2 regions of the Streptomyces sp. NPDC007907 genome follow, and region 1 is predicted to be linked to the other one. Evidence: predicted binding sites of a transcription regulator. Region 1 holds the regulator's gene; the other holds the start of a gene.

Region 1 (5,611 bases):
TTCGTCGAGCACTTCGGCCATCATCGACCGGTCCTGCAGCGCGATCCCCGCGGAGCCGACCGCGGGGCTGAACTTCTCGTACGGCCCGTCCGCCGCGCCCGACTGCGGTTTGAGGCCGAGGACCTCGCCGTAGAAGCGGTAACAGGCGGCGAAGTCGGTCACGAGCAGACGTACCTGTGCGAGTTCCACGGTGCCTCCGAGGGGGTCAGGACCAGCGTCCGGTGCGTGCCAGGAGTACGGCCGCGGCGGCCGTCCCGGCGGTCGATGTGCGCAGCACACTGCGCCCGAGGCGGTAGGCCTTCGCCCCCGCCTCCTCGAACAGCGCCAGTTCCTCCGGCGCCACGCCCCCCTCGGGTCCCACCACCAGCACGATCTCGCCGGTGGCCGGCAGGTCGGCGGTGGCCAGGGGTGTGTCCCCGCTCTCGTGCAGCACGGCGGCGAACTCCGCTCCCGCCAGCAGGGTGGCGACCTGCCTGGTCGTGGCCGCCTCGGCGACCTCGGGGAAGCGCACCCGGCGGGACTGCTTGCCGGCCTCCCGGGCCGTCGCCCGCCACTTGCCCAGCGCCTTCGCCCCGCGCTCGCCCTTCCACTGCGTGATGCAGCGCGCCGCCGACCACGGCACGATCGCGTCGACGCCGACCTCGGTCATCGTCTCCACGGCGAGCTCTCCCCGGTCGCCCTTGGGCAGGGCCTGGACGACGGTGACCCGGGGCTGCTCCGCGGGCTCCTCGTGCACCGACTCCAGCCGGAGGATCAGCCGGTCCTTGCCCTCCGTGTCGAGCACGACGCAGTCCGCCCAGCGGCCGGCCCCGTCCGTGAGGACGACGTCCTCACCGGCGCGCAGCCGCTTCACGGAGACGGCGTGCCGCCCCTCCGGCCCGTCGAGGACGTACCGGCCGTCACCGCCCGCGGCGAAGTCCTCGGCCACGAACACCGGCGCGGTCACAGCACACCCCCACTCGTCAACGACGCCCGGGCGGCGGCCAGTTCCCCGGCCAGCACCTCCACCAGCTGCCCGGCGGGCAGGTCCCGCGCCATCCGGTGCCCCTGTCCCGCCCACAGCGCCATGCCCTGCGCGTCACCGGCCTTGGCGGCGGCCTTGCGCAGCGGCGCGGTGAGGTGGTGGATCTCGGGGTAGGCGGCGGGCGCGTACGGGCCGTGCTCGCGCAGGAACCGGTTGACGAGGCCGCGCGCGGGCCGCCCGGAGAACGCCCGGGTCAACTCCGTGCGCACGAACAGGGGGTTGGTCAGTGCCTGCTTGTGCAGGGCGTGCGCCCCCGACTCGGTGGTGGCGAGGAAGGCGGTGCCCAGCTGGGCCGCGCTCGCGCCCGCGGCGAGGACACCGGCGATCTGGCTGCCGCGCATGATGCCGCCGGCGGCGATGATCGGGATACTCACGGCCTCGCGGACCTGCGCGATCAGCGACAGCAGTCCGAGGCCGGAGCCGTCCGTCTCGGGGATGTCGCGGTGGGTGCCCTGGTGGCCGCCGGCCTCGACGCCCTGGGCGATGACCGCGTCCGCGCCCGCCCGCTCCACGGCCCGGGCCTCGTCGGGGGTGGTCGCGGCGGCCAGGACGAAGGTGCCGACGCGGTGCAGGGCGTCGACGACCTCCCGGCTCGGGACGCCGAAGTGGAACGACACGACCGGTACGGGGTTGTCGCGCAGCACCACGAGCTTGGCCTCGAAGCCGTCGTCCCGTCCGCTGTCCGCGTCGCCGAGCTCGGCCTCGTACCAGGTGGCCTCGCCGGCCAGCTGATGGGCGTAGACGTCGACGGCGGCGGGGTCGGCGTACTCCGGCTGCGGCATGAAGACGTTGACGCCGAAGGGCCTGCCGGTGAGGCTCCGGAGCTGCTTGATCTCCTGGTACATCCCGTCGGCGGTCTTGTAGCCGGCGGCGAGGAATCCCAGCCCGCCCGCTTCGCACACGGCGGCGGCCAGCTTCGGTACGGAGACGCCGCCCGCCATGGGGGCCTGCACGATCGGGTGGGGGAAGAGATCGGTCAGTGCGGAGGACATGACGGCATGTTGTCACGTCCTCCGGACAACCCCTAAACCGGCCTGCCGACTGGCATAGACCAGAGGAACAGGCACCTCCCGTCACCCGGGAGGCACCCCGCATCACCCGTCACAGGCGCCGGCTCAACGCCCGTTGAACGCATCCTTCAGCCGCGAGAACAACCCCTGCTGCCCCGGCTGACCGTGCCTGCCCGGGGGACGACCCCCGGACCCCAGGCAGCGGCCCGACCACTCGCGTCAGCGACCGTTGAACGCATCCTTCAACCGCGAGAACAGCCCCTGCTGCCCCGGCTGACCGTGCCTGCCCGGGGGACGACCCCCGGACCCCCAGCAGCGGCCCGACCACTCGCGTCAGCGACCGTTGAACGCATCCTTCAACCGCGAGAACAACCCCTGCTGCCCCGGCTGACCGTGCCTGCCCGGGGGACGACCCCCGGACCCCGGCAGCGGCCCGACCACTCGCGTCAGCGACCGTTGAACGCATCCTTCAGCCGCGAGAACAGCCCCTGCTGCCCCGGCTGGAACTGCCCGGTGGGGCGTTCCTCGCCGCGGAGTTTGGAGAGTTCGCGCAGCAGGCGCTCCTGCTCGGGGTCGAGCTTGGTCGGGGTCTGGACCTCGACGTGGACGATGAGGTCGCCGCGTCCGCCGCCGCGCAGGTGCGTGACGCCCCGGCCGTGCAGCGGGATCGACTGGCCGGACTGGGTGCCCGGGCGGATGTCGACCTCCTCCATGCCGTCGAGCGTCTCCAGCGGCACCTTCGTGCCGAGGGCCGCCGCCGTCATGGGGATCGTCACCGTGCAGTGCAGGTCGTCGCCGCGCCGCTGGAACGTACTGTGCGGCAGCTCGTGGATCTCGACGTAGAGGTCACCGGCCGGACCACCGCCGGGGCCGACCTCGCCCTCGCCGGCGAGCTGGATGCGCGTGCCGTTGTCGACACCGGCCGGGATCTTGACCGTGAGCGTGCGGCGGGAGCGGACCCGGCCGTCGCCCGCGCACTCCGGGCACGGGGTCGGGACGACCGTGCCGAAGCCCTGGCACTGCGGGCAGGGGCGGGACGTCATGACCTGGCCCAGGAAGGACCGGGTCACCTGCGAGACCTCACCGCGGCCGCGGCACATGTCGCACGTCTGGGCGGAGGTGCCCGGCGCCGCGCCCTCACCGTTGCAGGTGTTGCAGACGACGGCCGTGTCGACCTGGATGTCCTTGGTCGTACCGAAGGCCGCCTCGTCGAGCTCGACCTCGATACGGATCATGGCGTCCTGGCCGCGGCGGGTGCGCGAGCGCGGTCCGCGCTGCGACGCCGTGCCGAAGAACGCGTCCATGATGTCCGAGAAGTTCCCGAAACCACCGGCTCCGAAGCCGCCCGCGCCACCGCCGCCGGCCTGCGAGAGCGGGTCGCCGCCGAGGTCGTAGACCTGCTTCTTCTGCGGATCCGACAGCACCTCGTAAGCGGCGTTGATCTCCTTGAACCGCTCCTGGGTCTTCGGATCGGGGTTGACGTCCGGGTGCAGCTCGCGCGCGAGCCGCCGGAAGGCCTTCTTGATCTCTTCCTGCGACGCGTCGCGGCGCACGCCGAGTACGGCGTAGTAGTCCGTGGCCACTACGACTCCGCCAGGATCTGTCCGACGTACCGTGCCACTGCGCGTACCGCTCCCATCGTTCCCGGGTAGTCCATGCGGGTCGGTCCGACCACGCCGAGCTTGGCGACTGCCTCGCCGCCCGAACCGTAGCCGACCGACACGACGGACGTGGAGTTGAGTCCTTCGTGGGCGTTCTCGTGACCGATCCGTACGGTCACGCCCGGATCCTTCGCCTCGCCGAGCAGCTTGAGGAGCACGACCTGCTCCTCGAGCGCCTCCAGCACCGGCCGGATCGTGAGGGGAAAGTCATGACCGAAGCGGGTCAGATTGGCGGTGCCGCCGATCATCAGCCGCTCCTCGTTCTGCTCGACGAGCGTCTCCAGAAGCGTGGAGAGCACCGTAGAGACGGTACCCCGGTCCTCGTGCTCGAACGCCTCCGGGAGATCCTCCACCAGACCCGGCACATCCGCGAAACGGCGGTTCGCCACACGGCTGTTGAGCCGCGCGCGCAGATCCGCCAGCGAGGCCTCGCCGAAGGGCGCCGGGCAGTCGACCACCCGCTGCTCGACCCGCCCGGTGTCCGTGATCAGCACGAGCATCACGCGCGCGGGCGCGAGGGAGAGCAACTCCACGTGCCGCACGGTCGAGCGGGTCAGCGACGGGTACTGCACGACGGCGACCTGACGCGTGAGCTGCGCGAGCAGCCGTACCGTACGCGCCACGACGTCGTCGAGGTCGACGGCACCCTCGAGGAAGTTCTGGATCGCGCGCCGCTCGGGCGCGGTCATCGGCTTGACACCGGCGAGCTTGTCGACGAACAGCCGGTAGCCCTTGTCCGTGGGGATGCGCCCGGCACTGGTGTGCGGCTGGGCGATGTACCCCTCGTCCTCGAGGGCCGCCATGTCGTTGCGGACGGTGGCCGGGGAGACGCCGAGGTTGTGCCGCTCGGTGAGGGCCTTGGAGCCCACCGGCTCCTCGGTGCCGACGTAGTCCTGGACGATGGCGCGCAGCACCTGAAGCCTGCGTTCACTGAGCATCGCGCACACCTCCAGATGTCTCCGCCTGCTTGCCCTGCCGGTCCGGCCTGGCACTCTGCGCGTGCGAGTGCCAGCATTCCCCGGCCCAGTGTACGGCGGTGGGGTACACCCCCGGCAAGGCTGGTCGTGCGGCGCCGTGCCCCGAGCGGGGCCCACCGCTAGCGTCGCCGTATGACGGTGACTTGGGAAGACCTGGGGTGGGAGCGCGTGGCCGCGGGGGTGGGGCGGTGCCGGCTGCCGGTGTGGGACTGCACCGCGGGGCTGGTCGTCGGCGAGGACGCGGCCCTCGTGATCGACCCGGGGTCGAGCCTCGCCGAGGGCGCGAAGGTGCGCGAGCAGGCGCGGGCACTCGCGGGTCACCGTGTGACACATCTCGCGCTGACCCATCCGCACTTCGACCACGTCTTCGGTGCCGCGGCGCTCACGGACGTGGAGGTGTTCGGCGCGGTGGGCGTGGACGCGGTGCTGACCCGGGTGCGGGACCGCGAGGAGATGCGGGCGGACGCGGTGCGCAACGGCCTGGCGGCCGAGACGGCCGAGGAGGCGGCGCAGCGGCTGGCCGCGCCCGGCCACCTGGTCTCCGGCGAGTGGACGCTCGACCTGGGCGGCGGCCGGCAGGTGCTGCTGGCGAACGTCGGCCCGGGTCACACCGCGCACGACCTGGCGGTGCTGGTGCCCGGGGACCCGGAGGTGGTGTTCTGCGGCGACCTGGTCGAGGAGTCCGGGGAGCCGCAGGCGGGCCGGGACGCGGTGCCCTCGCAGTGGCCGGCCGCCCTGGACCGGCTGCTCGGCCTGGGCGGTGAGGACGCGGTGTACGTGCCCGGTCACGGAGCGCTGGTGGACGCGGCGTTCGTGCGGGCACAACGGGACGCCCTGGCGGTGCGTTTCGGCGTGTCGCAGTGATCGCCGTCCGCCTTCTCCTATCGTCATGCGAATGCGCCAGTACTCCGCCGATCTGACCCCGCCGTGGAAGAAGCC
Region 2 (5,611 bases), on a different contig from region 1:
GCCTGCCACGCGCACGCGTACACCTACGAGGAGACCGACTGGGCCCGCATCGCCACCCTCTACGGCCTCCTGGCCGCCCGTTCCCCCTCGCCGGTCGTGGAGCTGAACCGCGCGGTGGCGGTCTCGATGTCGGAGGGCCCGGCACCGGCCCTCGCCCTCGTCGACGCCCTGGCCGGTGATCCCGCCCTGCGCGGCTACCACCTGCTGCCCAGCGTCCGCGGCGACCTCCTGGCTCGTCTCGGCCGTACGGAGGAGGCCCGGGCGGAGTTCGAACGGGCGGCGTCGCTCACCCGCAACGAGCGGGAACGGGACCTGCTGCTGCGGAGGGCGGCCGAACCGTCCTGAAGGTCAGGCGGGGTGCCCGATGAGCATCGCCGGGGCTCCCGCGACCCGGGTCAGGAACACCGTCGCCGCGTGCGGGCCCTGCGGCTTGACCTTCCTGCGGAGCTCCTCCGGCTCGACCGCCGACCCGCGCTTCTTCACGGTCAGCGTGCCGACCTGCCGCTCCCGCAGGAGGGCCTTCAGTTTCTTGACGTTGAAGGGCAGGTGATCGGTGATCTCGTAGGCCGTGGCGTACGGGGTCGGGCGCAGGGCGTCGGCCGTGACGTACGCGATGGTCGCGTCGAGCAGGCCGCCGTCGACCTGGTCGGCCACCTCGGCGACCAGGTGGGCCCGGATGACCGCGCCGTCGGGCTCGTAGAGGTAGCGGCCGGGCGGGCGCACGTCCGGGTCGGGCAGGCCGCGGGAGAGCAGGCTGCGGGGGCCGGGCAGGAGGGTCGCCCGGACCGCCCCCGGCTCCGTGCCGAACCACAGCACGGCCTCCTTGACGTCTCCGCCGTCGGAGATCCACTCGGCCTCGGCGTCCTCGGGGACCGCCTCGTGCGGGACGCCGGGGGCGATCTTCAGCGCGGCGTGGGGCGCCCGGCGGGCGGCGGAGACCGCCCAGGACAGGGGCGGCGAGTACGCCTCGGGGTCGAAGATCCGGCCCCGGCCGCCGCGCCGGGCGGGGTCGACGAACACGGCGTCGAATCCGGCCGTGTCCACCTCCGTGACGTCCGCCTCGCGCACCTCGACCAGGCCGGCCAGGCCCAGCGCCTCGGCGTTGGCCCGGGCCGCGGCGGCCGTCTGCGGGTCCCGGTCGACGGCCAGGACCCGGATTCCGGCACGGGCCAGCGCGATCGCGTCACCGCCGATGCCGCAGCACAGGTCGGCGACCGAGGTGATGCCCGACGCGGCCATCCGCCGGGCCCGGTAGGCCGCCACGCTCGCCCGCGTCGACTGCTCGACCCCGTTCGGCGTGAAGAACATCCGGCCCGCGTCCTCCGCCCCGAACTTCGCCACCGCCCGCTGCCGCAGCCGTGCCTGGCCGAGCGCCGCCGACACCAGCTCGGCGGGATGCTCGCGGCGCAGCCGGGTCGCGACGGCCAGCTCCCGCGCCGGGTCGGTGTCCCGCACCTCGTCGAGGAGGGCGCTGCCTTCGGGGGTGAGGAGGAGGTCGAGGTCGTTCACCGGATCATTGTCGGCCACGGCGGAAGAGGGTGGGGACCGGTCGGGCGCTGCCCATGCGCAGGGGGCCCGCTCCCGGTGCCCGGTCGGTGTGTGGGCCAGTCGGTGGATGGTCGGGCGTCGGTCGCGGTGTCGGGCGGGATCGCCGGGAGGGGGCTGCGAGGATCCGGCATCATGCGAGCAGTCGTACAAAACGATAAAAGCCGGGCATCTGGGCGGGCGCCCGCCGGCGCACGGATCGCCCTCGCCGTGCTCGTCCTCGCCGCCATCGCCTCCGGCTGCACGCAGGACGGAGGCGACCAGGTCACCCCGGCCGGCGGCCAGCAGCCCCTCGACGCGCCCCCGGCCCGCGCGCTCGACTCCTACGCCACCAGACTGCGCGCCGCGCACGCCGCCCGGGTCGCCGCCGCACGCCGCTGGGACCTGCGCAGGGCCCCGTCGGCCGCACCGCCCGCCCCCGCGACCAAGCCGAGGATCACCACCCGCAAGGGCTTCGAGGTGGAAGGCCACCGGGAGCTGGGCCTGCCGCCCGTCTTCACGAGGATCCCCACCAGCGACAAGGTCGTCTTCCTCACCATCGACGACGGGGCCGAGAAGGACCCCGCGTTCCTGCGGATGATGAGCGACCTCGACGTGCCGTACAGCGCCTTCCTCAGCGGCTACCTGGTCAAGGACGACCCCGGCTACTTCCGGAGGATGCAGTCCGGGGGCGTGGCGCTGCACAACCACACGCTGTACCACCCCAACCTGCGAGGCATGTCGTACCAGGCGCAGAAGCGCGAGATCTGCGGCATGCAGCGCTACATGGAGAGGCGCTTCGGCGCACGCCCCACACTCTTCCGCCCGCCCTACGGCAGCTACGACCGGTCGACCCTGCGCGCCGCCAAGGACTGCGGCATCGCGTACGTGCCCCTGTGGAACGAGGAGGTCTTCGCCGACCACTGGGAGTACCGCGACGGGGGCCGCAGGCTGCGCCCGGGCGACATCGTCCTCACGCACTTCCGCGGGCGCGACCAGTGGAAGGGCACGATGGCCGACATGGTCCGCCGTTTCCTGAACAAGGTCACGGCCCAGGGCTACACGGTCGCGCGGCTGGAGGACTACCTGTGAGGCGGACGGCCGCCGCCGTGCTCTGCGCGGCCCTGCTGACCGGCTGCGCCGGGGGCGCGGGGGAGCGGCCCGGCGCCGCCGACGGCCGGGCGCAGGACCCGCCCCGCGCGGTGGGCGACACCCGCGGGCTGCCGCCCGTCGTGGACCACGTCCCCACCCGCGAGCCCGTCGTCTTCCTCACCTACGACGACGGTGCCGAACGCGACCCCCGCTTCATCGGCCTCGTCCGCGAACGGCGGCTCCCGGTCAGCATGTTCCTCACCGACAGCGTCGTGGGGCCCGGCTACGGCCACTTCGCCCGGCTGCGCGCGGTCGGCGCGTCCCTGCAGAACCACACCCTCGACCACGCCGCCCTGCGCGGCCTGCCCTACGCCGGGCAGCGCGCCGAGATCTGCGGCCAGCAGCACAAACTCCGCTCCCGCTTCGGGGTCACCCCCCGGCTCTTCCGTCCGCCCTACGGCACCTACGACACCACGACCCTGCGCGCCGCCGCCGACTGCGGCATCACCGCGGTCGTCCTGTGGCGCGCGTCCCTGGGTGCCGACGGCGAACTGACGTACACCCGGGGCGCGCGCGGTCTGCGGGCCGGTGACATCGTCTCGGTGCCGTCCGGCGAGACCGGGTCCCCGACCCTCACGGAACGGACCGGGCGTCTGCTGCGGGAGATCGGGGAACGGGGGCTGCGGGTGGGGCGGCTGGAGGACCACCTGGAGAGGGCATCTGTCCGACGCGCCGTCGGCAATTAGCAGTCCGCTTGACCGAGTGCTAATCGCAGTCATAGTCTCGGCTCTGGCACTCCCCCTAGGAGAGTGCCAACACAGCGACGGGCAGGTCCGGCACCCGCGACGACGGATCCACCTGGTCGCCACCTCAGACAGTTAACCCCGTGAGATCTCCGAAGGGGGAGGTCGGATCGTGACGACCACCAGCTCCAAGGTTGCCATCAAGCCGCTCGAGGACCGCATCGTGGTCCAGCCGCTCGACGCCGAGCAGACCACCGCCTCTGGCCTGGTCATCCCGGACACCGCCAAGGAGAAGCCCCAGGAGGGCGTCGTCCTGGCCGTGGGCCCGGGCCGCTTCGAGGACGGCAACCGTCTTCCGCTCGACGTCTCCGTCGGCGACGTCGTGCTCTACAGCAAGTACGGCGGCACCGAGGTGAAGTACAACGGCGAGGAGTACCTCGTCCTCTCGGCCCGCGACGTGCTCGCGATCGTCGAGAAGTAATTCACCCCAAGCACCTTGCTTTGAACTGCGCCCCTGGCCCCCGCGATCGCCAATAAGCCGGGCGCCCGGGGCGCAGTGCCGTATATCCCAGATTCCGGAAGAGGGCTCACGCTCCCATGGCGAAGATCCTGAAGTTCGACGAGGACGCCCGTCGCGCCCTCGAGCGCGGCGTCAACAAGCTTGCCGACACGGTCAAGGTGACGATCGGCCCCAAGGGCCGCAACGTCGTCATCGACAAGAAGTTCGGCGCTCCCACCATCACCAACGACGGTGTGACCATCGCCCGTGAGGTCGAGGTCGAGGACCCGTACGAGAACCTCGGTGCCCAGCTGGTCAAGGAGGTGGCGACCAAGACCAACGACATCGCGGGTGACGGTACGACCACCGCGACCGTGCTCGCCCAGGCGCTCGTGCGCGAGGGCCTGAAGAACGTCGCCGCCGGTGCCTCCCCGGCCGCCCTGAAGAAGGGCATCGACGCCGCCGTCGCCGCTGTGTCCGAGGACCTGCTCGCCACGGCCCGCCCGATCGACGAGAAGTCCGACATCGCCGCCGTCGCCGCGCTGTCCGCCCAGGACCAGCAGGTCGGCGAGCTCATCGCCGAGGCCATGGACAAGGTCGGCAAGGACGGTGTCATCACCGTCGAGGAGTCCAACACCTTCGGTCTGGAGCTGGACTTCACCGAGGGCATGGCCTTCGACAAGGGCTACCTGTCGCCGTACTTCGTGACGGACCAGGAGCGCATGGAAGCCGTCCTGGACGACCCGTACATCCTCATCACGCAGGGCAAGATCTCCGCCATCGCGGACCTGCTGCCGCTGCTGGAGAAGGTCATCCAGGCCAACGCCTCCAAGCCGCTGCTGATCATCGCCGAGGACGTCGAGGGCGAGGCCCTGTCGACCCTCGTCGTGAACAAGATCCGTGGCACCTTCAACGCCGTCGCGGTGAAGGCCCCCGGCTTCGGCGACCGCCGCAAGGCGATGCTGCAGGACATGGCCGTCCTCACCGGCGCCACGGTCGTCTCCGAGGAGGTCGGCCTCAAGCTCGACCAGGTCGGCCTGGACGTCCTCGGCTCCGCCCGCCGCGTCACCGTCACCAAGGACGACACCACCATCGTCGACGGCGCCGGCAAGAAGGACGACGTGCACGGCCGCGTTGCCCAGATCAAGGCCGAGATCGAGACCACCGACTCCGACTGGGACCGCGAGAAGCTCCAGGAGCGCCTCGCGAAGCTGGCCGGCGGCGTGTGCGTCATCCGCGTGGGTGCCGCCACCGAGGTCGAGCTCAAGGAGCGCAAGCACCGTCTGGAGGACGCCATCTCCGCGACCCGCGCCGCGGTCGAGGAGGGCATCGTCTCCGGTGGTGGCTCCGCGCTGGTCCACGCCGTCAAGGTCCTCGAGGGCAACCTCGGCAAGACCGGCGACGAGGCCACGGGTGTCGCGGTCGTCCGCCGCGCCGCCGTCGAGCCGCTGCGCTGGATCGCCGAGAACGCCGGCCTCGAGGGCTACGTCATCACCTCGAAGGTCGCCGAGCTCGACAAGGGCCAGGGCTTCAACGCCGCCACCGGCGAGTACGGCGACCTGGTGAAGGCCGGCGTCATCGACCCGGTCAAGGTCACCCGTTCGGCCCTGGAGAACGCCGCCTCCATCGCCTCCCTCCTCCTCACGACCGAGACCCTGGTCGTCGAGAAGAAGGAAGAGGAGGAGCCGGCCGCCGCGGGCCACGGCCACGGCCACGCCCACTGACGACCAAGTCGCCAGAGCCTGAGTGAGGG

What was found. The regulator HrcA, encoded in region 1, represses chaperone genes, less so after heat shock. The targets are predictions, from matches to a motif close to TTNGCACTCNGNNNNNCNGAGTGCNAA.
Region 2: a site for HrcA is predicted at 3,406-3,432, ahead of groES (co-chaperone GroES). Genes of this name have one in related genera too.

What each region holds. Positions count from the first base shown of each region.
Region 1 covers NZ_JBIBKR010000004.1:555,888-561,498, reverse strand. Annotated here, with positions in the region: gene ACFZDI_RS18830 (VOC family protein) at 1-189, opposite strand, end outside; gene ACFZDI_RS18825 (16S rRNA (uracil(1498)-N(3))-methyltransferase) at 206-946, opposite strand; gene ACFZDI_RS18820 (nitronate monooxygenase) at 943-2,016, opposite strand; gene dnaJ (molecular chaperone DnaJ) at 2,481-3,617, opposite strand; gene hrcA (heat-inducible transcriptional repressor HrcA) at 3,617-4,633, opposite strand; gene ACFZDI_RS18805 (MBL fold metallo-hydrolase) at 4,805-5,536, shown strand; gene ACFZDI_RS18800 (DUF3097 domain-containing protein) at 5,568-5,611, shown strand, end outside.
Region 2 covers NZ_JBIBKR010000001.1:1,004,845-1,010,455, reverse strand. Annotated here, with positions in the region: gene ACFZDI_RS04570 (DUF6596 domain-containing protein) at 1-345, shown strand, start outside; gene ACFZDI_RS04565 (class I SAM-dependent methyltransferase) at 349-1,509, opposite strand; gene ACFZDI_RS04560 (polysaccharide deacetylase family protein) at 1,681-2,616, shown strand; gene ACFZDI_RS04555 (polysaccharide deacetylase family protein) at 2,613-3,362, shown strand; gene groES (co-chaperone GroES) at 3,532-3,840, shown strand; gene groL (chaperonin GroEL) at 3,957-5,582, shown strand.